DNA from 4 places in the Geodermatophilus sp. SYSU D00879 genome. Region 4 is predicted to be linked to each of the others. Evidence: riboswitches for the same ligand, from Rfam matches in the RefSeq annotation. Region 4 holds a riboswitch; each other region holds the start of a gene.
The links. Region 4 has a riboswitch for cyclic di-AMP ahead of ACI79B_RS14795 (C40 family peptidase). Riboswitches for the same ligand answer to the same signal wherever they lie in the genome.
Positions count from the first base shown of each region.

Region 1: linked by a shared signal. The riboswitch ahead of ACI79B_RS09800 (transglycosylase family protein) and the one ahead of ACI79B_RS14795 (C40 family peptidase) in region 4 are both predicted to bind cyclic di-AMP.
Region 2: linked by a shared signal. The riboswitch ahead of ACI79B_RS07285 (NlpC/P60 family protein) and the one ahead of ACI79B_RS14795 (C40 family peptidase) in region 4 are both predicted to bind cyclic di-AMP.
Region 3: linked by a shared signal. The riboswitch ahead of ACI79B_RS05825 (C40 family peptidase) and the one ahead of ACI79B_RS14795 (C40 family peptidase) in region 4 are both predicted to bind cyclic di-AMP.

Region 1 covers NZ_JBJGZF010000005.1:244,999-249,949, forward strand. The annotation lists gene ACI79B_RS09790 (dihydrofolate reductase family protein) at 1-18, opposite strand, end outside; gene treZ (malto-oligosyltrehalose trehalohydrolase) at 18-1,769, opposite strand; gene ACI79B_RS09800 (transglycosylase family protein) at 1,880-2,497, opposite strand; cyclic di-AMP (ydaO/yuaA leader) riboswitch at 2,501-2,635, opposite strand; gene treY (malto-oligosyltrehalose synthase) at 2,883-4,951, opposite strand, start outside.
Region 2 covers NZ_JBJGZF010000004.1:13,927-18,877, forward strand. The annotation lists gene ACI79B_RS07270 (transglycosylase domain-containing protein) at 1-706, shown strand, start outside; partial or broken gene ACI79B_RS07275 (YhjD/YihY/BrkB family envelope integrity protein) at 730-1,548, opposite strand; gene ACI79B_RS07280 (hypothetical protein) at 1,595-1,834, opposite strand; cyclic di-AMP (ydaO/yuaA leader) riboswitch at 2,021-2,161, shown strand; gene ACI79B_RS07285 (NlpC/P60 family protein) at 2,173-3,273, shown strand; gene ACI79B_RS07290 (hypothetical protein) at 3,448-3,633, opposite strand; gene ACI79B_RS07295 (DUF3817 domain-containing protein) at 3,736-4,053, shown strand; gene ACI79B_RS07300 (serine hydrolase domain-containing protein) at 4,069-4,951, shown strand, end outside.
Region 3 covers NZ_JBJGZF010000003.1:33,228-38,178, forward strand. The annotation lists gene ACI79B_RS05810 (DEDD exonuclease domain-containing protein) at 1-215, opposite strand, end outside; gene ACI79B_RS05815 (D-alanyl-D-alanine carboxypeptidase family protein) at 381-2,111, shown strand; gene ACI79B_RS05820 (hypothetical protein) at 2,223-2,510, shown strand; cyclic di-AMP (ydaO/yuaA leader) riboswitch at 2,670-2,852, shown strand; gene ACI79B_RS05825 (C40 family peptidase) at 2,869-4,077, shown strand; gene ACI79B_RS05830 (M48 family metallopeptidase) at 4,241-4,951, shown strand, end outside.
Region 4 covers NZ_JBJGZF010000010.1:179,412-184,362, forward strand. The annotation lists gene ACI79B_RS14775 (hypothetical protein) at 1-173, shown strand, start outside; gene ACI79B_RS14780 (DUF898 family protein) at 227-628, opposite strand; gene ACI79B_RS14785 (DUF222 domain-containing protein) at 758-1,933, opposite strand; gene ACI79B_RS14790 (carbohydrate kinase family protein) at 1,983-2,909, opposite strand; gene ACI79B_RS14795 (C40 family peptidase) at 2,979-3,491, opposite strand; cyclic di-AMP (ydaO/yuaA leader) riboswitch at 3,521-3,625, opposite strand; gene ACI79B_RS14800 (hypothetical protein) at 4,012-4,170, shown strand; gene ACI79B_RS14805 (hypothetical protein) at 4,383-4,951, shown strand, end outside.

The DNA.
Region 1 (4,951 bases), on a different contig from region 4:
GGGGAGCAGCCGGCGCATCAGCTGGTGAGGACGGCCGCGCTCTCGGCCGGGACGGTCACCGTCGCGCCGTCCACGGACGGCTCGTCGGCGGTCGCGAACAGCACCCCGGTGGCCGGGCGGTCCAGCTCCACCCGCTGCGGCTCCCCGGACAGGTTGGCCACCACCCGCAGCGCGCCGCGGTGCACCACGAGCACCCGGGCGTCGTCGTCCCAGCCGACCTCGACCGCCGACAGGTCCGGGTCGACCAGGTCCGGGTGCCGCCGGCGCAGCGCCAGCAGCGTCCGGTGCACCTCGAGCAGCCGCGCGTGCGGCTCCCGGCCGGGCTCGGACCAGTCCAGCTTCGAGCGGCGGAAGGTCTCGGGGTCCTGCGGGTCGGGCACCTCGTCGGCGTCCCAGCCGTGCTCGGCGAACTCGTTCTTGCGGCCCTCGGCCGTCGCGCGGCCGATGTCCGGGTCGGTGTGGCTGGTGAAGAACTGCCACGGCGTCGAGGCGCCCCACTCCTCGCCCATGAACAGCATCGGCGTGAACGGGCTGGTGAGCACCAGGGTCGCGCCGACGGCGAGCAGGCCGGGGGACAGCGTCGCCGAGACGCGGTCCCCGATGGCGCGGTTGCCGACCTGGTCGTGGTCCTGCAGGTAACCGAGGAACTTCCACCCGGGCAGCCGCGCGGTGTCCACCGGCCGGCCGTGGGAGCGGCGGCGGAAGCTCGACCACGTGCCGTCGTGGAAGAAGGCGCCGGTGAGGGTCTTGGCCAGCCCGGCGAGACCGGCCTCGGCGAAGTCGCCGTAGTAGCCCTGCCCCTCGCCGGTGAGCGTCGCGTGCAGCGCGTGGTGGAAGTCGTCGCTCCACTGGGCGTGGATGCCGGTGCCGCCGGCCACCCGCGGGGTGACCATCCGGGGGTCGTTCAGGTCGCTCTCGGCGATGAGCGTGAGCGGCCGGCCGACCGCGACCGAGAGCCGGTCGACCTCCTGCGCCATCTCCTCGAGCACGTGGGTGGCGCGCTCGTCGACCAGCGCGTGCACGGCGTCCAGCCGCAGCCCGTCGACGTGCATGTCGCGCAGCCACATCAGGGCGTTGTCCAGGACGTAGCGGCGGACCTCGTCGGAGTCCGGCCCGGACAGGTTGACCGACTCGCCCCAGGTGTTCGCGCCGCCCTCCGAGAAGATCGGCATGAACAGCGGCAGGTAGTTCCCCGACGGGCCGAGGTGGTTGTAGACGACGTCCTGGATGACGCCGATCCCGCGCTGGTGGCAGGCGTCGACGAACCGCTGGTAGGCCGCGGGGCCGCCGTAGCTCTCCTGCACCGTGTACCAGAGGACGCCGTCGTAGCCCCAGTTGTGCGTGCCGTCGAAGCCGTTGACGGGCAGCAGCTCGACGAAGTCGACGCCGAGGTCGGCGAGGTGGCCCAGCCGGTCGATGGCCGAGTCGAGGGTGCCCTCGGGGGTGAACGTGCCGACGTGCAGCTCGTAGACGACGCCGCCGGCCAGCGGGCGCCCGGTCCAGGCGCTGTCGCCCCACGCGTACGCCGACGGGTCGAACCGACGGGACAGCCCGTGCACGCCGTCGGGCTGGCGGCGCGAGCGCGGGTCGGGACGCGGGGTGTCGTCGTCGCCGAGCAGGTAGCCGTAGTCGGACTCCGGGCCGGCCTCGGCCTCGGCCCGCCACCAGCCGTCGTCGTCGCGGCGCATGTCGTGCACCGTGCCGTCGACCTGCAGGCGCACGCGCTCGGGCACGGGCGCCCAGACGGCGAACTCGACGGGTGCGGACATGCGGGGGCCTCCCAGCGGTAGTGCGGCTGACCGGTCCCTCTTGCCCGCTGCGGGCGCGGTCAACCGCGAGCGGCGGCCGGGGGAGCGGGTCCCCCGGTCGCCGCCACAGGTCACGGCAGCTGCAGCTCCTGCCCGACGTAGATATTGTTCGGGTCGCTGACCGTGCCGCTGTTGGCCGACCAGAGGGCCTTCCAGCCGCCCTTGACGCCCTGGGCTCGGGCGATCTTGCCCAGCGTGTCGCCGGACCGGACGGTGTACGAGCCGCCGGAGGCACCGGCGGCGGACTCCCCGGCCCGGGCGGCCGGGGCGGGCTCGGCCGGGGCGGGCTCGGCCGGGGCGGGCGCGGCCGGGGCGGGCGCGGCGGCCGGCGAGCCGGCCTCCGGGGCGTCCGGGTTCAGGCCCTTGCCGCAGGTGGGCCAGGCACCCGGGCCCTGGACGTCGAGCGTGCGCTCGGCGACGGCGATCTGCTGCGCCTTGGTGGCCAGGTCGGCGCGGGCGGCGTACTCGGTGCCGCCGAAGGCCGCCCAGGTGGACTGGCTGAACTGCAGGCCGCCGTAGTAGCCGTTGCCGGTGTTGATGCTCCAGTTGCCGCTGGACTCGCACTGGGCGACGGCGTCCCAGTCGTTGGGGGCGGCGGCCGAGGCCGGGCCGGCGGCGACGCCGATCGCGGCCGCGGCCACGCCGGTCGTCACGAGGGCACGGCGGAGCAGGGACGTGGACGTGCGCATGCGGGATCTCCGATCCGCCGCCTGCGAGGTGAGCTGTCGGGTTCGGAGCGATCGGTGCCCCGGCCGCGCAGAGCGCGGCTTCACCCCGAGGCGCTGCGTCCGGTCCCCCCGTGACCGCGGTGCAGGCGCCGAAGTGGGTCCCCCACCCCCGTCCTGGCTGTGCAGGAGGAACGGAGCCCGGCGGACGGGGTTCGGCGGACCGGCTCCGGCACGCGGCTGTCATTGGCCCGCGTGCGGGGCAAAGGTAACGGCCGCATCACGAGACGGCACACCCGCCCCACCCGTCACGGCGTGTCGCCCGGCGTCCCCGCGGCGGCCCGCGCCCGGCGGCCGGGGGGAGTCGCAGGTCACGGTGGCGCCGGCCGGCGCCGCCGTGACCTGCGTCTCATTCTCGGACGAGCAGGGCCACCGGCAGCCGGGCCAGCAGCTCGCCGACGGGCGCGCCGCCGGCGTCGGAGACGACCCGCGTGCCGGTGAGCACGTCGCGCCAGGCGCCGGTCGGCAGCGCCAGCGCGGTGTCGCCCCAGCCGCCGGCGGCCAGCGCGACCGGCAGCCGGGTCGCCACGGTCACCGCGCCGCCCTGCTCTCCGGACCCACGGTCGAAGGCGACGACGTGCTGCGCGGCGGACCCGGTGGCGGCCACCGGGGTGTAGCCGGTGAACAGCCCGGGGTCGTCCCGCCGCAGCCGCAGCGCCCGCGAGACGACGAGCAGCTTGGCCGCGCCGGTCTCGTCGACCTCGGGCACCTCCCCGCCGTCGAGCCGGGCCAGCAGCGCGCGCCGTTCGTCGTAGTCGACCGGGCGGCGGTTGTCGGGGTCGACGAGCGAGTGGTCCCACAGCTCGGTGCCCTGGTAGACGTCCGGGACGCCGGGCATCGTCAGCTGCAGCAGCTTCTGCGCCAGCCCGTTGGACCGGCCGGCCGGGGCGATCCGCGCGACGAACGCCTCGATCTCGCGGTTCGTCGCCTCGTCGTCGAAGGCGGCGTCGACCATCGCGTGCAGCTGCGCCTCGAACGCCTCGTCGACGTCGGTCCACGTCGTCGACCGCCCGGCCTCGCGGGCGGCCTTCTCGGCGTAGGCGTGCGCCCGCTCGCGGGACAGCGGCCAGGCGCCGACCAGGTTCTGCCACACCAGGTGCGCCAGCGGCCGGTCGGGCAGCGGGTGGCGGGACAGCCAGCCGCGGACCAGGTCCGCCCACTCGGTCGGCACCTCGGCGAGGACGGCCAGGCGGGCCCGGGTGTCCTCGCTGCGCTTGGTGTCGTGCGTGGTGAGCGTCGTCATCGACTCCGGCTTGCGCTCCAGCCGCCGCGCCTGCGCCTCGTGGAACTCCTCCGGGGTGCTGCCGAAGCGCGCCGGGTCGCCGCCGACCTCGTTGAGCACCACGAACCGGGCCCAGCGGTAGTAGGCGCTGTCCTCGACGCCCTTGGCCATCACCGGGCCGCTGGTCTGCTCGAACCGGGTGGCCGCCTCGGTGCCGGCCTGCGCCAGCACCGGGTGCAGCGCGTCCACCGCGGCGACCAGGTCGGGACGGCGGTCGCGGACGTCGCCCACGGCGGCGTCGAGGTGCTCGCGGCCGTCGGGCAGGTAGGTGCGGTAGACGGAGAAGCTGGCCAGCAGCTCCGCCAGCGCCTCCTTCTCCGTCTCGACGTCGACGCCGGGCAGCTCGCCGATCACCCGCACCAGGCGGGCGACCTCGGAGCCGAGGATCCCGTCGGTGACCTCGCGCTTGCAGGCGTGCACCAGCTGCCCGTAGTCGACCGCCCGGCCGGACAGCTCGGTGTCCAGCGCGGTGAGCGCCGCCTCGCCGGCCGGGTCGACCAGGACGTCGTCGACCTCGGCCAGCGCGTCGTAGCCGGTGGTGCCGGCCGCCCGCCAGCTCTCCGGCAGGTCCTCCCCGGGCTCGAGGATCTTCTCGACCACCGTCCACCGGCCGCCCGAGGCCTCGGCCAGCCGGTCCAGGTAGCCCTTTGGGTCGGCCAGGCCGTCGGGGTGGTCGATCCGCAGCCCGTCGACGGCGCCCTGCTCGACCAGCCGGAGCACCAGCTCGTGGGTGGCGCGGAAGACCTCCGGGTCCTCCACCCGCAGCCCGGCGAGGGTGTTGATGGCGAAGAACCGCCGGTAGTTGAGGTCGGCGTCCGCCCGCCGCCAGTCGACCAGCTCGTAGTGCTGCCGGTCGTGCACCTCCTGCGGGGTGCCCTCGCCGGTGCCGGGGGCGATCGGGAAGCGGTTGTCGTAGTACCGCAGCTCGCCCGTGCCGTCGGGGGTGGAGACGACCTCCAGCTTCGCGACGTCGTCGGCCGAGCCCAGCACCGGGATGCGGATCCGGCCGTTGCCGAAGTCCCAGTCGACGTCGAACGCGGACGCGTGCGCGCTGTCGCGGCCGTGCTGCAGCACGTCCCACCACCACGGCGCCTCGGCCGGGTCCGCCACGCCCATGTGGTTGGGCACCAGGTCGA
Region 2 (4,951 bases), on a different contig from region 4:
GGACAACTACTCGGTGGCGTTCGTGGGCTACACGCCCGAGATCACCGCGAGCGTCATGGTCCTCAACCCCAAGCGCAACGAGGACGTCGGCGGCTTCGGCGGCGGCAAGGGCGCCACCATCTGGCACGACGCGATGGAGCCGGTCCTCACCGCGCGCGGCAGCGGCGAGTTCGCGCCGGCCGACGAGACCGTGCAGAACGGCAACACCCGCCCGGTGCCCGGCTGCTCCACCGTCCGGGGCTGCGAGCGGACCCTCGCCGACGCCGGGTTCACCCCGCGGACGGTGCGCGTCGACAGCGACGAGCAGCCCGGCGCCCTCGTGGGCACCAGCCCGCCGCGCGGCGGCCGCGCCGTGCCCGGCCAGGTGGTGTCGATCCTGGTGAGCAACGGCAGCGACTACGTGGAGCCGGCGCCCGAGCCCGCGCCCCCGGCCGACCCCGCACCCCGGCCGGCGCCCGCGCCCGGGTCGCCGTCCTCGCCACCCCAGGCGCCGTCGCCGCCCCCGCCGTCCCCGGAGCCGCCGCCACCGGCCACGGAGCCGCCGCCCGCGCCGGCGGCCCCGGCACCCGAGCCGCCTCCTGCGCCGGCGGCCCCGGCACCCGAGCCGCCGCCCGCGCCGGCGACCCCGGCACCCGAGCCGCCGCCCGCGCCGGCGACCCCGGCACCCGAGCCGCCGCCCGGCTCCCCCTGGCGGCCGACCGCCTGACGCCGGCCCAGCCGCTCGTCGAGGGACTGGGTGAGCAGCCACCCGGCCAGCAGGACCAGGTGCAGCAGGAACAGCCACAGGCCGATGGCGACCACCGCGCCGACGACGACCAGGCCGCCGAAGGGCGCGCCCAGGTCCAGTGGCAGGGACAGGAACAGCACGAAGCCCTGCAGGAAGCCGGACAGACAGGCGGCGGTGAACAGGGCGCCGCTGACCAGCGCGCCCCACCGGTGCCGGCCGCCGGCCACCACGCCGTAGCCCCACAGGATGGGCACGGTGAGCACGAACAGCACCGAGTAGTAGCCGACGGCGAACCGCCCGATCAGAGGCCCGGCGCCGTCCTCGCGGGCCAGGTCGGCCATGACTGTGGCGGCCAGCAGCAGCGGGTACAGCAGCAGCGGCGTGACCACGACCAGGGGCAGCGTGAGCAGCCGGCCCCGCCAGCCGGTGAGGTTCTCCCGTCGCCGGCTGAACCGCATCAGTGCCCGCCGCAGCCCCTCGCCGTACAGCGACAGGGGCAGCAGCGCCAGGGCGAAGCCCAGCAGGTCCAGCCGGACGCCGGCGTCGACCAGCCGGTCCACCGCGCCCGGCGCGCCCAGCGACCCCGGCAGCAGCTCGGTCAGCCGCTCGCTGCGCGCGCGGACCTCCTCGGCCGAGGTGGCCAGCGCGGTCAGCCGGACGGAGACCAGCACCAGCGGCACCACCGCGATGCCGGCGTAGAAGGTGAGCCCCGCGCCGATGAGCGCGAGGTCACGCCCGTGCAGCAGACGGCGGGCACCGGCCAACAGCGTCCGTGTCTCGGCCCGCACCCGGGCCGCCGTCCACCTGCGTGCCGGGCTCACCCGCTCATGCCACCAGACCGGGCGTCCCGCCGGGGCCGGGCGCCGCTCAGTCGTCGGTGCTCGCGTCGTCGGTGGTCGGGGCGTCGTTGCCGGGGTTCTGACCGGTCTCCTGGCAGCTGGCGTCGTTCTCGTTGCTGGCGTTGCCGCCGGCGGAGTCGCAGTTGGTCGGGCCGCGCGAGAAGTCGGTGTTGTCACCGCAGGCGACCAGGGAGCCGAACAGGGCGAGCGCGACGAGCGGCCGGGCGATCCGTGTCCGGGTGGCGCGCATCCGCGTGGAGGAGGACATGCAGCAATCGGTACACGTCCCCACGGGTGTGCAAACCGGCGGGGGTCGGCAACCTCCCGCAGTCGCCCGGTCACCTTGTGTGAGCGATGTAATTACACCGGGGTGATTGTCACACGCCGGTCGCGGACCTTACGCTCTGTACGTCCAACGGGGCGTTCCGTCACCAGTCCGGGTGACACCCCGCGGACGCCGTCGAGCCGGTCCTTCTCCCGTGGGGACCGGGCCGGGGACCCATCGCAGTCCTGGGGTGTAGCGCGTGTCCGTACGCGCCGGGCGACTCCACGCCCGAACCCGTCAGCTAACCCGGTAGGCGGCCTGGGAGAAGGAGAGACCGCCGCGTGGCGTCCCTGCGCACGTCCGTCCCCGGCACGCCCGCGACCGGCCGCGGCCGCCGCGCCGCCCTCGCCCTCGCCGGCGCCCTCGGCATCGGCCTCGGGCTGGGCGCCGTCCCCGCGCCGGCCGGGGCGGAGGAGCCGGCGACGGCCGCCGAGGCCGCGCAGCTGGTCGCCGCCCGGGGCCACGACCTCGAGGTCGTCACCGAGCAGTTCAACGAGGCGCGCGAGGCGCTCGCCGCCCAGCAGGCCGCCGCCGACGCCGCCGCCGCGCAGCTGGCCACCGCCCAGGCCGCCGTGGACACCGCGCGTCAGCAGGTCATCGGCATCGCCCGGTCGGCCTACACCGGCGACAGCATGGGCTCGCTGCAGGCGCTCATGACCAGCGAGGACGCCGACGAGTTCGTCAACCGCGTCACGCTGCTGCAGGGCGTCGCCGGCTACCAGGGCGAACTGCTCGGCCAGGCCGTGACCGCCACCGACACCGCCACCGCCGCGCAGACCGCGGCCGCCGAGGCCGCCGCCGAGGCGCAGCGCCAGTACGACGCCGTCGCCGCCCAGCAGGCCGACCTCGAGGCCCAGATCGCCGCCTACCAGGCCGACTACGCCCAGCTGAGCGCCGAGGAGCGGCGCGCCGCCCTCGACGCCGCCGCCGCGGCGCACGCCTCCGAGGACTCCCGCGCCAGCCGCGACGAGGACCGCGAGGAGCCCGCGACCGCCGCGGAGGAGCCCGCCACGGCCGCCGCGCCGGCCAGCGGCGTCGCCGGCATCGTCGTCTCCACCGCCATGGCCCAGCGCGGCGACCCCTACGTCTGGGCGGCCGCCGGCCCGGACGCCTTCGACTGCTCCGGCCTCACCCAGTACGCGTTCAAGGCCGCGGGGATCAGCCTCCCGCACTCCAGCAGGATGCAGTCGACGATGGGCACCGCGGTCTCCCGCGCCAACCTGCAGCCCGGGGACCTGGTCTTCTTCTACAGCCCGGTGAGCCACGTCGGCATCTACATCGGCAACGGCCAGATGGTGCACGCGCCGACGTCGGGCGACGTCGTCAAGGTCGCGAGCATCGACGCGATGGGCGGCTACGCCGGCGCCCGCCGCATCGGCTGACGCGCGGAGTCAGCCGCTCGGGAGCCCCGGCACCCCATCCTCGGGTGCCGGGGCTCTGTCCGTCCGGACCTGCTGCAGCAGGCCCCAGACGAAGGCGGCCGTCGCGCCGGAGGGCAGCCGCACCTCCCGGCGGGTGACCACCCGCGGGTCCACCCCGGGCCCCGGGCAGGCCGCTCACGTCGGCCACCACGTGCTCCCACACCCGCAGCCGCCCGTCGGCCGCCGGCGGGACCGGGGAGCCCGGGCCCGCACCAGGTGCTCGTGCAGCACGCTGCCGCCGGGGCAGAGCACCTCCCAGCGCAGGTCGGCCATCCGGCGCAGCAGGACCAGGCAGAACTCGCGCCGCGCCGGACCCCGCACGGCCCGACCCTGCCACGCACGTCACACCCCCCGACCGGGACGTCGGCGTCCGCTGCCGCGTTGACCCTGCGGACCCGCCCCCGACCCGAGGACCGCGCACCGATGAACCCCCGCACCGTCGCCCTGGCCTTCCGCGCCGTCGCCGTCGCCGAGGCCCTGTCCTGGATCGGCCTGCTCGCCGGGATGTACGTCAAGTACGTGCCGGAGACCTCCGAGGTCGGCGTCCAGGTGTTCGGGCCGGTCCACGGTGCGGTGTTCGTCGCCTACGTGGTCGTGGCCCTGGTCGCCGCGCGGGTGCTCGGCTGGTCCCGGTGGACGACGCTGCTCGCGCTGGCCGCCTCGGTCCCGCCGCTGGTCACCGTCGTGTTCGAGCGCTGGGCCGGGCGCACCGGGCGGCTGGCGGCGCCCGTCCGGGCCTGACCTACCGTTCCGGTCATGCCGGAGCCCGTGCTGCCCTCGACCGCCCGCACGCTGCTGGCCCGCACCGCCCGGGTGCAGCACGAGGGCCGGGCACCCAGCCTGGTCGCCGGGGTGGTCCGGGACGGCGGGCTCGCCTGGTCGGCCGGCCGGGGCGACGTCGCCGAGCCGCACACCGACGTGCAGTACCGGCTGGGGTCGATCAGCAAGACCGTCACCGCCGTCGCGGTCATGCGGCTGCGCGACGAGGGCCGGCTGGGGCTGGACGACCCGCTGGACCGGCACGTGCCCGGCACGCCGTTCGGGAACCGCTCGGTCGGGCAGCTGCTCTCGCACCTGGCCGGCGCCGCCGCGGAGAGCCCGGGCGGCTGGTGGGAGCGGGTGCCCGGCGGCCCGCTGGCCGACCTGGAGCTGTCCGGGGAGCACGCCGTCCTGGGCGAGGCCCGGCGCTTCCACTACTCCAACCTCGGCTTCGGCCTGCTCGGGGAGCTCGTGGCCCGGCTGCGCGGGCGGTCGTGGGAGGACGTCGTGGCCGCCGAGGTGCTCGCGCCGCTGGGCATGACCCGGACGACGCCGCGCCCCTCCGGCCGCGCCGCGCAGGGGTACGCCGTCCACCCGTGGGCCGACGTCGTCCTGCCCGAGCCCGAGCACGACGCCGGCGTGATGGCCGCCGCCGGGCAGCTGTGGGCGACGCTGACCGACCTCGCCCGCTTCGCCGCCTTCCTGCTCGGCGACACCGGCGACGTGCTGTCCCCGGCGACGCTCGAGGAGATGGCCGTGCCGGCCGGCGTCGACGGCTCCTCCCCGGCCTGGTCGGCCTACGGGCTGGGGCTGCAGGTGCTGCGGGTCGACGGCCGCACGCTCACCGGCCACGGCGGCTCGATGCCCGGCTTCCTGGCCG
Region 3 (4,951 bases), on a different contig from region 4:
TTGACCGCCCCGATCTCGGTGATCGCGCTGTCCTTCGGCGACCCGCCGGTGGTCTCCAGGTCGACGACGACGAAGGTGACGCCGGCCAGCGGCGTGCCCAGGTCGTCGATGCTCGCCTGGACGTAGGGGGCGCGGGGGAGCGGCCGCTCGCCGTGGGCGGGTGCCTGCTCGTGGCGCGGTCCCGAGGAGCCCGTGCCGCTGGCGGGGAAGAGCACGGCGGGACGGTAGGCCGGGGGTCGGACAGTCCCGGGGACGCGCGCCCGGGGGAGTCCTCGCCCGACCGGGGGACCGGTGGGGCGCGTCGTGCTTGCGGCAGCGGCTCCGCGGAGACGACGATCCCCGGACGGACCAGCGGGGTCCGGAGCAGCAGAGGTGGTCCGATGCACACGCGTTCCCTGGGGCGCACCCGGCGGGGCGTGGTGTCCGTGCTGGTCACGGCGGTGGCGGCCGTCCTGCTCGCGGCCCCGGCGGCAGCGGAGCCCAGCGACCAGCCCGGCGGGACCAGCGGGGTCCTCGACAGCGAGGCGCTGGACCGGCTGCAGCAGCGCGCAGCCGAGGTCCAGGCCGACCTGCAGCTGCGGCAGACCGAGGTGGCCGCCGCGCGGCAGCAGCTGGCCGACGCGCAGGCCGACGTCGACGCCGCCCGCGCCACGGTCGACGCCGCCGAGGGCGAGCTGGCGCAGTACCGGGCGGTGGTGGCGCAGTACGCGTCGGCGGTCTACCGCGACGGGGGCGCGCTGACCCCGCTCACGGTGCTGCTCACCGGCGGCGACCCGGCCGACGTCGTCGCGGCGCTGGGCTACCTGGAGGCCGTCGACGCGCACACCGCCGAGGTGGTCGGCGCCGCCGAGGAGCAGCGGCGGACCGCGGTCGACCGCCAGACCTCCGCCGACGCCGTCCTCGCCGAGGCGCAGCAGCGGGCCGATGGGCTGGCCGCGGAGGTGGCCGACCTGGAGGCCGCCGCCGACGCGGTGACCGCGGAGCTCGACGTCGCGCTCGGCGACGTCGACCGGCAGCTGTCGGACCTGCAGCGCCAGCAGGTCGACGTCAACACCCAGACGGCGGCCAACTGGCGGGCCTACCTCGACCAGCTGCGCGAGGCGGGGGTCGCCGCGCCGCCGGCGGCCGAGCTGCTCGACCCCGTGCGGGGCCTGCCCGCGGGGCTCACCCCGGTCGGTGCGGCCGCCGGCGGCGCCCAGCGCGGCGCCGCGCAGCTGCCGCGCCAACCGGTGTCGCTGCTCGTGCTGCCCGCCGAGACGCTGGCCGCGGTCACCGCGGCGATGGACGCCCTCGGCCGGCCCTACGCGCCGGGGACGGCCGGCCCGGACTCCTGGGACTGCGGCTCGCTGGTCTCCACCGTCTACCGCGACGCCGGCATCGACCTGCCCGGCGACCAGGCCGGCCTGTTCGCGGTCACCACGCCCGTCGACCCGGCGGACGTCCTGCCCGGCGACCTGGTCTTCCTCGGCACCCCCGAGGCAGGCCTCGGGCACGTCGGCATCGCGCTGGACGCGCAGACCATGCTCGCCGCCGACGCGCGGGCCGGCGCCGTCGTCGTCCGCCGGCTGCCCGCTGACCAGGTGCTGCACGTCGGCCGGCCGAGCCTCGGCCCGCGGCCGGAGGCGCCCGCCCCCGGCCCGGCCGGCGGCGCCCTGCGGGTGGAGTGCGGCAACACCGTCTACCCGCCGAGCTTCGACGGCGCCCGGGCCTGGGGTGGCTACCCCAACGGCCTCATCCCGCCCAGCGCGCTGTGCCCGATCGGGGTGGGCGGCCACTCGCTGCGCTGCGACGCCGCGGCGGCCTGGCGGGCGATGAGCGCGGCGTTCGCGTCGGCGTTCGGGCAGCCGCTCTGCATCACCGACTCCTACCGCACCTACGCCGCCCAGGTCCGGCTCTACGGGGAGAAGCCGGCGCTCGCCGCGGTCCCGGGCACCAGCAACCACGGCTGGGGGCTGGCGGTCGACCTGTGCGGCGGCATCGACGGCTTCGGCACGCCGCAGTACGCGTGGATGGTCGCCAACGCCGGCCGGTTCGGGTGGCTGCACCCGACCTGGGCCGACCCCGGCAACGGCCGCGAGGAGCCGTGGCACTGGGAGTACGCGGGCGGCTGAGCCGGGACTGTCGGTGGCCGTCCCTAGCGTGCCGGGCAACCGACAGGGAGACCCGTCCCGACCGCGGCCCGGCACCGGGCGGCGCGGCCGGGGCACCGGAGGGACACGGCCATGCTCATCGACTGCGACTCGTGCACCGCGCGCGGCGCCGGCTGCGCCGACTGCGTCGTCACCGCCCTGCTGGGCGCCCCGCCCGCGGAGCGGGACACCGGCCCCGTGCTGCTGCCGGTGCCCCCCGTCCCGGCGGCCCGGACCGCCGACGGCGTCCTGCCGCGCCCGGGCGTCGTCGTGGAGCTCGACGACGTCGAGCGGCGGGCCGTGCGGGCACTGGCCGAGGGTGGCCTGGTGCCGCCGCTCCGGCACCGGCCGTCGCGGGACGGGCGCCGGCGCACGGGCTGACCGGCGAGGACCACCCGGATCGGGTACTCACCGGAGTGGCGCGGCTGCTGACCGTGTGTGTTCTCACAGTCCACGCACCCCTCGTTTGTCACAACTGCATCACGTCCGTACTGTGGCGCCGTCCGGCCGGGTGGTCGTCACCCGACGCAGGGGTGACCTCGGCCGACACCGCCGAGTCACCGGACGCCCCTCCCCGGAGGTGCGCGAGGTGAGCCGGGGACCCACCGCAGCACTGGGGTGAGTTCTCGTGCGCGCCGGTCCCGACCGGGGCGCACGAGATAGGGCACGTCTTCCCAGCCCGAACCCGTCAGCTAACTCGGTAGGCGGTTGCTGAGGAAGAAACGGAGAGCCGCCGCCCGTGGCGACCCCCCGCCCCGTCCTGGGGCATGCACGCGAGAAGTCCACATCCGCCACCCGCACCGCCGGGCCACACCGCCCGTCGCGGGCCCGCCACCTCGGCCGGGTCACCCTCGTCGGCACCACCGCCGCGCTGACCCTCGGCCTGCTGTCCGGCACCGCGGCCGCCGACCCCGAGCGGGCCGGCACCCCGGAGCAGGCCGCCCAGCTCGCCGCCGAGGCCGGCCACCGGCTCGAGGTCGTCACCGAGCAGGTCAACGAGGCCCGCGAGGTCCTCGCCCAGCAGCAGGCCGCCGCCGACGAGGCCGACCGGGCCGCCGCCGAGGCGCAGGACCAGCTGCGGGACCTCGACGGCCAGATCCGCCAGGTGGCGCGCAGCGCCTACACCGCCGGCAACGGCGACGGCTTCGCCGGGCTCGACCTGCTGATGACCAGCGACTCCGCCGAGGACTTCGTCGCCTCGCTGGCCACCCTCGGTCAGATCGCCGACCACACCACCTCGGTCCTCGACGAGGTGGACGAGGCGGCGGCCGCCGCCCGCCAGGCGCAGGCCGACGCCGAGGCCGCCGAGGCCGAGGCGCAGCGCACCCTCGACGACCTGAGCGCCCAGGAGGCGCAGCTCCAGGACGACATCGCCGACTACCAGGCGCAGTTCGCCGCGCTCACCGAGGCGCAGCGGCAGGCGGCGCTCGCCGCGCAGGAGGCCGGCCTGGCCGCCGGCGCGCAGGCGGAGGCGGGCGACGAGCCGGCCGGCGGCTCGCGCGGCGACAGCGCTCCGACCGTGGCCGGCACGCAGGCCGCGGCCCCCGCTCCGGCCCCCGCTCCGGCCCCGGCGCCGTCGGCGGGCAGCGGCGGCAGCGGTGCCGCGCAGACGGCGGTGCAGACGGCGCTGGCCCAGGTGGGCGACCCCTACGTGTGGGGTGCGGGCGGGCCAGACGCCTTCGACTGCTCGGGCCTGACCCAGTACGCCTACGCGGCGGCCGGGATCAGCCTCCCGCACTCCAGCAGCATGCAGTCGCGCATGGGCACCGCCGTCTCGCGGGCGGACCTGCAGCCGGGCGACCTGATCTTCTACTACAGCCCGGTCAGCCACGTCTCGATGTACATCGGCAACGGCCAGATGGTGCACGCCTCCACGTCGGGGCAGCCGGTGAAGGTCGTGTCGGTCGACTCGATGGGCGGCATCACCGCGATGCGCCGCGTCGCCTAGACGAAGGACCACCCTTCCCCAACGCGCAGGCGGAGGGTTCCTGGAGGGCGGCCGTTCCAGCACCCCACGGGCCGAGGGCCGGTGACCCGTCCGGGTCGCCGGCCCTCGGCGTCCGTGGAGGGGAACCGCGGTGCGGCGCCGGCGCGCGCCTAGGATCGGCCGGGTGAGCAGGGCGGGCGGGACGAGCACCCGCCCCGGCCCCGCGGCCACCCGCCCCGACCGCACCGGCTCCCGCCGCGCCGCGCTGCTGGTCGCGCTCGTGCTCGGCGCGGCGCTCGTCGTCGTCATCGCCATCCGCACGCCCTGGACGCTGCTGCCCACCCCGCCCGGCGGCGCGTCCCCGGTCACCGACGACGCCGGGCTGCCCGCCGAGGTCGTCCGCCGCGCCGAGGCCCTCGCCGCCGACATCCGTCCCGCGTCGCTGACCAACCTGGTGCTCGGGCTCGCCGTCTCCGCGCTGCTCGGCCTCACCCGCCTGGGCAGCCGGCTGGTGACCGCGGTCGGCCGCGCGGGAGGCCGCCGCCGGCCCCTCACCGTGCTGCTGGGCACGGTCGCGCTGGTGGTCGTCGGCCGGCTGGTGACGCTGCCGATCTCCGCCTACGGCGAGGTGGTGCGGCACCGCTACGGGCTGTCCACGCGCTCCTGGCCGCTGTGGCTGCGCGACGTCGCGGTCTCCACCGCCATCGACGCCGGGCTCACCGCCCTCGGCCTGCTCGTGCTCGTCGCGCTGGCCCGCCGCGCGCCGCGCACCTGGTGGGCGTGGGCCGCCGGCGGCGCGGCCGCGCTGGTCGTCGCCGGCTCCTTCCTCTACCCGGTGGTCATCGAGCCGGCGTTCAACAGCTTCACGCCGCTGCCGGCCGGCGAGCTGCGCACC
Region 4 (4,951 bases):
TGCTGTACGAGCGCGCGGAGCTGGCCGGGGCGGCCGAGGAGGTCGCCCGCAAGCGGCGGCGGACCTTCCGCTGGTGCCCGGTGTGCCGGCAGGTGAACGCCCGCGAGCACGTGCACGACAACACCGGGCTGTGCACGGCCTGCGCCGAGCGTCATCTCGGCGTCCGGTACTGAGCACCACGACGAGGGGCGCCCGCGAGATGCGGACGCCCCTCGTCGGCGGACGGTCAGATGCGGCCGGGAACCGGCGGCAGGTGGTAGCCGACCGGCGCGGCCTGCACCTGGGCAGCATCGGCGAGGGGCAGCGGGTAGCGGCTCCGATCGAAGTCGGTGTGCTCCCACTTCCACTGCTGGATGCGCGGGCCGACCCAGAACAGGTAGATGCCGATCGTGACGATCGTCAGGGCGAGCCACTTGAGCCAGTTGCCGAAGAGGCTCCACGCCGAGCCGGTGAAGACGAGCGGGAAGCCGTCGATGTACGAGTGCTTGGCCCGCCAGCGCTCGCGCAGGACCAGCGCGAACGGGTAGCAGATGCCGACCGTGCAGATGGTGACGAGCGCGGCGAGGATGCCGGTCCCGACATAGGTGGCTGCCCCGCCGTCGAAGCGAAAACGTCCCGACTTGGCCATGGTGAGTCTCCCCGTGAGGTGTGCGACGTTGCGGCACACCCTTCGGCGGTCGCACTGATCAACTGCACGCGGACGTACCGGAACGGTGCCGGCGTGACTGTTGTGGCGGAACGTGACCGCGCAGGGACGTCAGGCGGCAGCGGCGAGGAGCGGCGCCGGCGTGGTGATCTCGGTGCCGTCCGGGCGGTAGGTGCGCCAGGTGCCGGTCGGTTGTCGCTCGACGCGGAAGCCGTGGTGGACCTTCGTGTGGTGTCGCTCACACAGCAGGGCTGAGTTGTCGAGGCCGGTGTTGCCGCCGTCGATCCAGTGGACCAGGTGGTGGACGTCGCACCACCACGTCGGCGCCCCGCAGAAGGCGAACACGCAGCCGCCGTCGGGGAGCTCGGCGGCGCGGCGGATGTGCCGGCTCATCAGCCGCTGCTCGCGGCCCAGGTCCAGCGGGGCGCCGTCGGGCCCGAACACCACCCGCGACACCGTCCCGTCGCAGGCCAGCCACCGCGCCCGCGCGGCGGAGATGGTCGCGCCGAACCCCATCCGCCCGGCGTTGCGGCTCCCGGCCGGGTCGACCAGGTCCTCCAGGTCGATCACGACGGCGACCTGCGGCTCGTGCCCGCGCAACTGCGGCAGCGTTCCGGCGGCGAGGACGTTGTCGCACGGTTGCACCAGGGCGTCCCCGAGGCGCTGGGCGCGGGTGCGCGCGTCCCCGGTCGGGCGGTCGGCCTGCACGTGCGCCTCGAGGGCGGTCTGCAGCCGCTCCCCGCCGACCGCGTCGAGGTGGCCGCGGAAGGACAGCGACCCGTCGGCGTGCTTGGACAAGGTCAACGAGCGCTGCTCGGTCGGGTCCGGCTCCGGCCCGTCGGGATCGAGGTCGTTGAGGTGGTGCTGCACCACCTGCACCGGGTCGGCGTGCGCGCGCTCGACCGCCACGCCGGTGAGGACCGCGTCGATCACGGCCAGGTCCACGCCCTGCTCGAGAGCCGAGACCAGCCGCTCGGGGGTCACCGCGCGGGCGGCGACCGCGACCTGCTCGGCCGACACGAGACCGGCGTCGTGCGCCTCGGCCAGCGCCGGCAGGTGCTCCAGCGCCCGCCCGTTGCGCACCAGCCGGGAGGCCTCCGCGACCGAGAGCCTGCAGTGCCCGCGCAGCCACGAGGCCATCGACCTCAGCCCGTCCCGCTCCGGCGCCTGCTCGAGCTCGGCGGCGCGCACCGCGCGGGCCAGCCGGGCGTCGATCCGGTTCCGTTCGGCGACCAGCGCGGCGAGGTCGTCGAGGACGTCACCGCCGCTCAGCCCACCCGAACACATGATCGAAGTATAGTCGATCAGAGAGCCTTGCGCAGCCCGAATCCCCAGGTCAGAGGCTCGGCAGGGGCGGAGTGGGCGGTGGCTGACCGCCGATCGCTCCGGCCACCACGGCGGCCGCCGCGTGGCCGGTCCGGACGGCCTCCAGCACGGACGCACCGGCGCGCCAGCCGGTCAGCAGCCCGGCGGCGAAGGCGTCCCCGCACCCCGTCGTGTCGCGGAGTCCGCCCGCCGGCAGCGGCTCCACCGGGACCTCCACCGAGCCCGCGGCCGTGACGACCCGGGTCGGCCGGGCGCCGGCGTGCACGAGCACCAGCGGCGGCGCCCACGTGGGCAGGTCGCCGTCCAGGCCCAGGGCCGTGGCCTCGGCGGCGTTGCAGCAGAGCACGTCCGGACACAGCCCGGTGAGCAGGCCGACGTAGTCGCCCACGCCGTGAGCGGAGATCCGGGCGGCCGCGGCGACGTCCGCGCTCACCGGCACCCCGAGGCCGTGCGCCGTGTCGGCCGCGGCCCGCACCGCGTCGGGGAAGCGCAGCAGGTCGTAGCCGTCGAGGTGGACGACGGCCGCTCCGGCGAACCACCCCGGACGGACGTCGGCCGGCTCCAGCCCGCCCTCGCCGCGGTCGGTCAGCACCGTGCGCTCGCCGTCGGGGTGCACGAGCACCGTCGCCAGCGGCGCGCGGCCGCGGCGGACCACCGCGAGCTCGACGCCCCGCCCGGCGAGACCGGCCAGCAGCCCATCGGCGAGCGGGTCTGCGCCGGCCCAGCCCGCGAGCCGCGCCGGCACACCCAGACGGGCCACGCCGGCCGTGACGTTGGCGGGGGCGCCGCCGGCCGTCGTCGTCCGCTCGACCCGCTGCTGACCGCCGGCCACCAGCGGCGCGGACAGCGAGAGCAGCTGGTCGGCGACCAGCTTGCCCACCGCCACCACCGGTCCGGAGCCCGCCGGCCGCGGCCAGGCGGGGCCGGCAGAGGTCACCGGGCGAGGGTAGGACCGGCGGGCGGTGTCCCCGGCCGGGCGAGCCGGCCGGGGACACCGTTCCGTGCGTCAGGCGACGCGGCGGGCGCCCGAGTACCTCGGCATCGAGTCCAGGTCCACCACGGCCACCGGCTTGCCGGCGGTCGAGGCGTGGACCATCTGCCCGTTGCCGATGTACATGCCCACGTGCGACACGGGGCTGTAGAAGAACACCAGGTCACCCGGCTTGAGGTCGGCCTTCGCCACCGGGGTGCCGAACGTCGACTGGGCCTTCGAGGTGCGCGGGATCGAGATCCCGGCCGCCTTGTAGGCGTAACTGGTCAGGCCCGAGCAGTCGAAGCTGTCCGGGCCGGTGGCGCCGTAGACGTAGCGGTCACCGACCTGCGCGAGGGCGGTGTCGACGGCCGTCTGGGCCGCGCCGTTGGGGGCGGGCGCCGGTGCGGCGGCGACCGTGCCGGTACCCCCGCCACCCGTGGAGGCCGACGCCGGGAGGGGTGAGAGGGCGATGCCGGCTCCGGCGATGGCCGCGACGGCGATGCCGCGGAACGAGCGACGGGCGGTGGACGTGCGTGCAGTCGTCATCGACGACGGTTCTCCTGTTCTCCGCGACCGCCTACCGGGTTAGCTGACGGGTTCGGACGGAGGAGTCGCCCGGCGCGACGGAGCGCGCTTCACCCCAGTGCTCAGGTGGGTCCCCGGCCCGGGTGCCGGCTGGCTGCCGGCCGCCTGGTTCGGCGTGTCCGGCGGGGTGTCACACGGGAGTGACTGAGGGCCCCGGCCGGACCGCGACGACGGTAGGGAGGGGTGTTGCAGCCCTCAACCGGACCGCGTCCGCGCCACGCCCGGAAGCGACACGCCGACTTGACGTGGGCCGCGGAGGCGAATCGCCCGCGTCACCTGCGGAGGTGCCCGTGTTCCCGGCGCGCCACCCCGACTCGCCGACGGTGACACGCCGGGGCGCACGAGAAAGGCCGCGGCGGTGCGCCCGCACAGCCCGTCAGCGGCTCACCACGACCGGATCGGAGGACCCCGCCGGGATCGCGACGGTTGCGCCGCCCGTTGACGGGGCACCGGATGCATCAGTCGAGAGGAGGGAGCCCCCATGGGCATGATGAGGAAGCTGATCGCCTCGGGCATCGCCGCCAAGGTCGTCCAGGAACTCCAGAAGCCGCAGAACCAGGCGAAGATCAAGCAGTTCGTCCGCGACTTCCAGGCCAAGAACACGAAGGGCGGCAAGGGTCCGACCAGTCGCGGGTACTGACCCGCGATACCGACCGCGGCCCCCGTCCCCACCCGGGACGGGGGCCGCGGCGTGTCCGGGGGGACCGGCGGGGCGGCCGGGGCGTCCCGTGACCGTTCCGCGACGACGCCGTCCCGGAAGTCCCCGGCGAGCCTGCGCCGCCGTGTGACGCTCCCGCGGTTCCTCCCGCGGCAGCAGAGCCGCGGGCTCCTCCAGCACGACGGGGTGTCCCCATGACCCAACCGCCACCCGGCCAGCCGTGGCAGCCGCCGCAGGGCCCGCTGCCCGGATTCCTCCCCTCGCCCCCGGAGAAGAAGGAGACGCCGGTCTACCTGCGTCCCTGGTTCGCCGTCCTCGCGCTGGTCCTCGTCGTGGGGACCATCGGTGCCGCACTCGGCGGTGGCGACGACGAGCCGGCGACCGCGGCCGCGAGCACCACCACGGTCACGGAGACCGTGACGGCGACCCCCAGCCCCCAGCCGGCCGTCCCGCCCGTCTCCAGCGCCCCGCCGCCCGCGGTCGCGCCGAGCACCACCGCGGCCCCGACCACGCCGGCCGCGCCGGTGGTCGACTTCGCCATGCCGTCGGTGGTCGGGATGAACCTGCAGGACGCCCAGGACCTGATCCAGACCAACGGCGTCTTCCTCAGCCTGTCCCACGACCTGCTCGGCACCCGCAACCAGGTGCTCGACGCCAACTGGAAGGTCTGCACGCAGAACGTCCCGGCCGGCCAGCGGCTCACGGGAGACGTCGAGGGTGCCATCGACCTCGGCGTCGTGAAGCTCGAGGAGCCCTGCCCCTG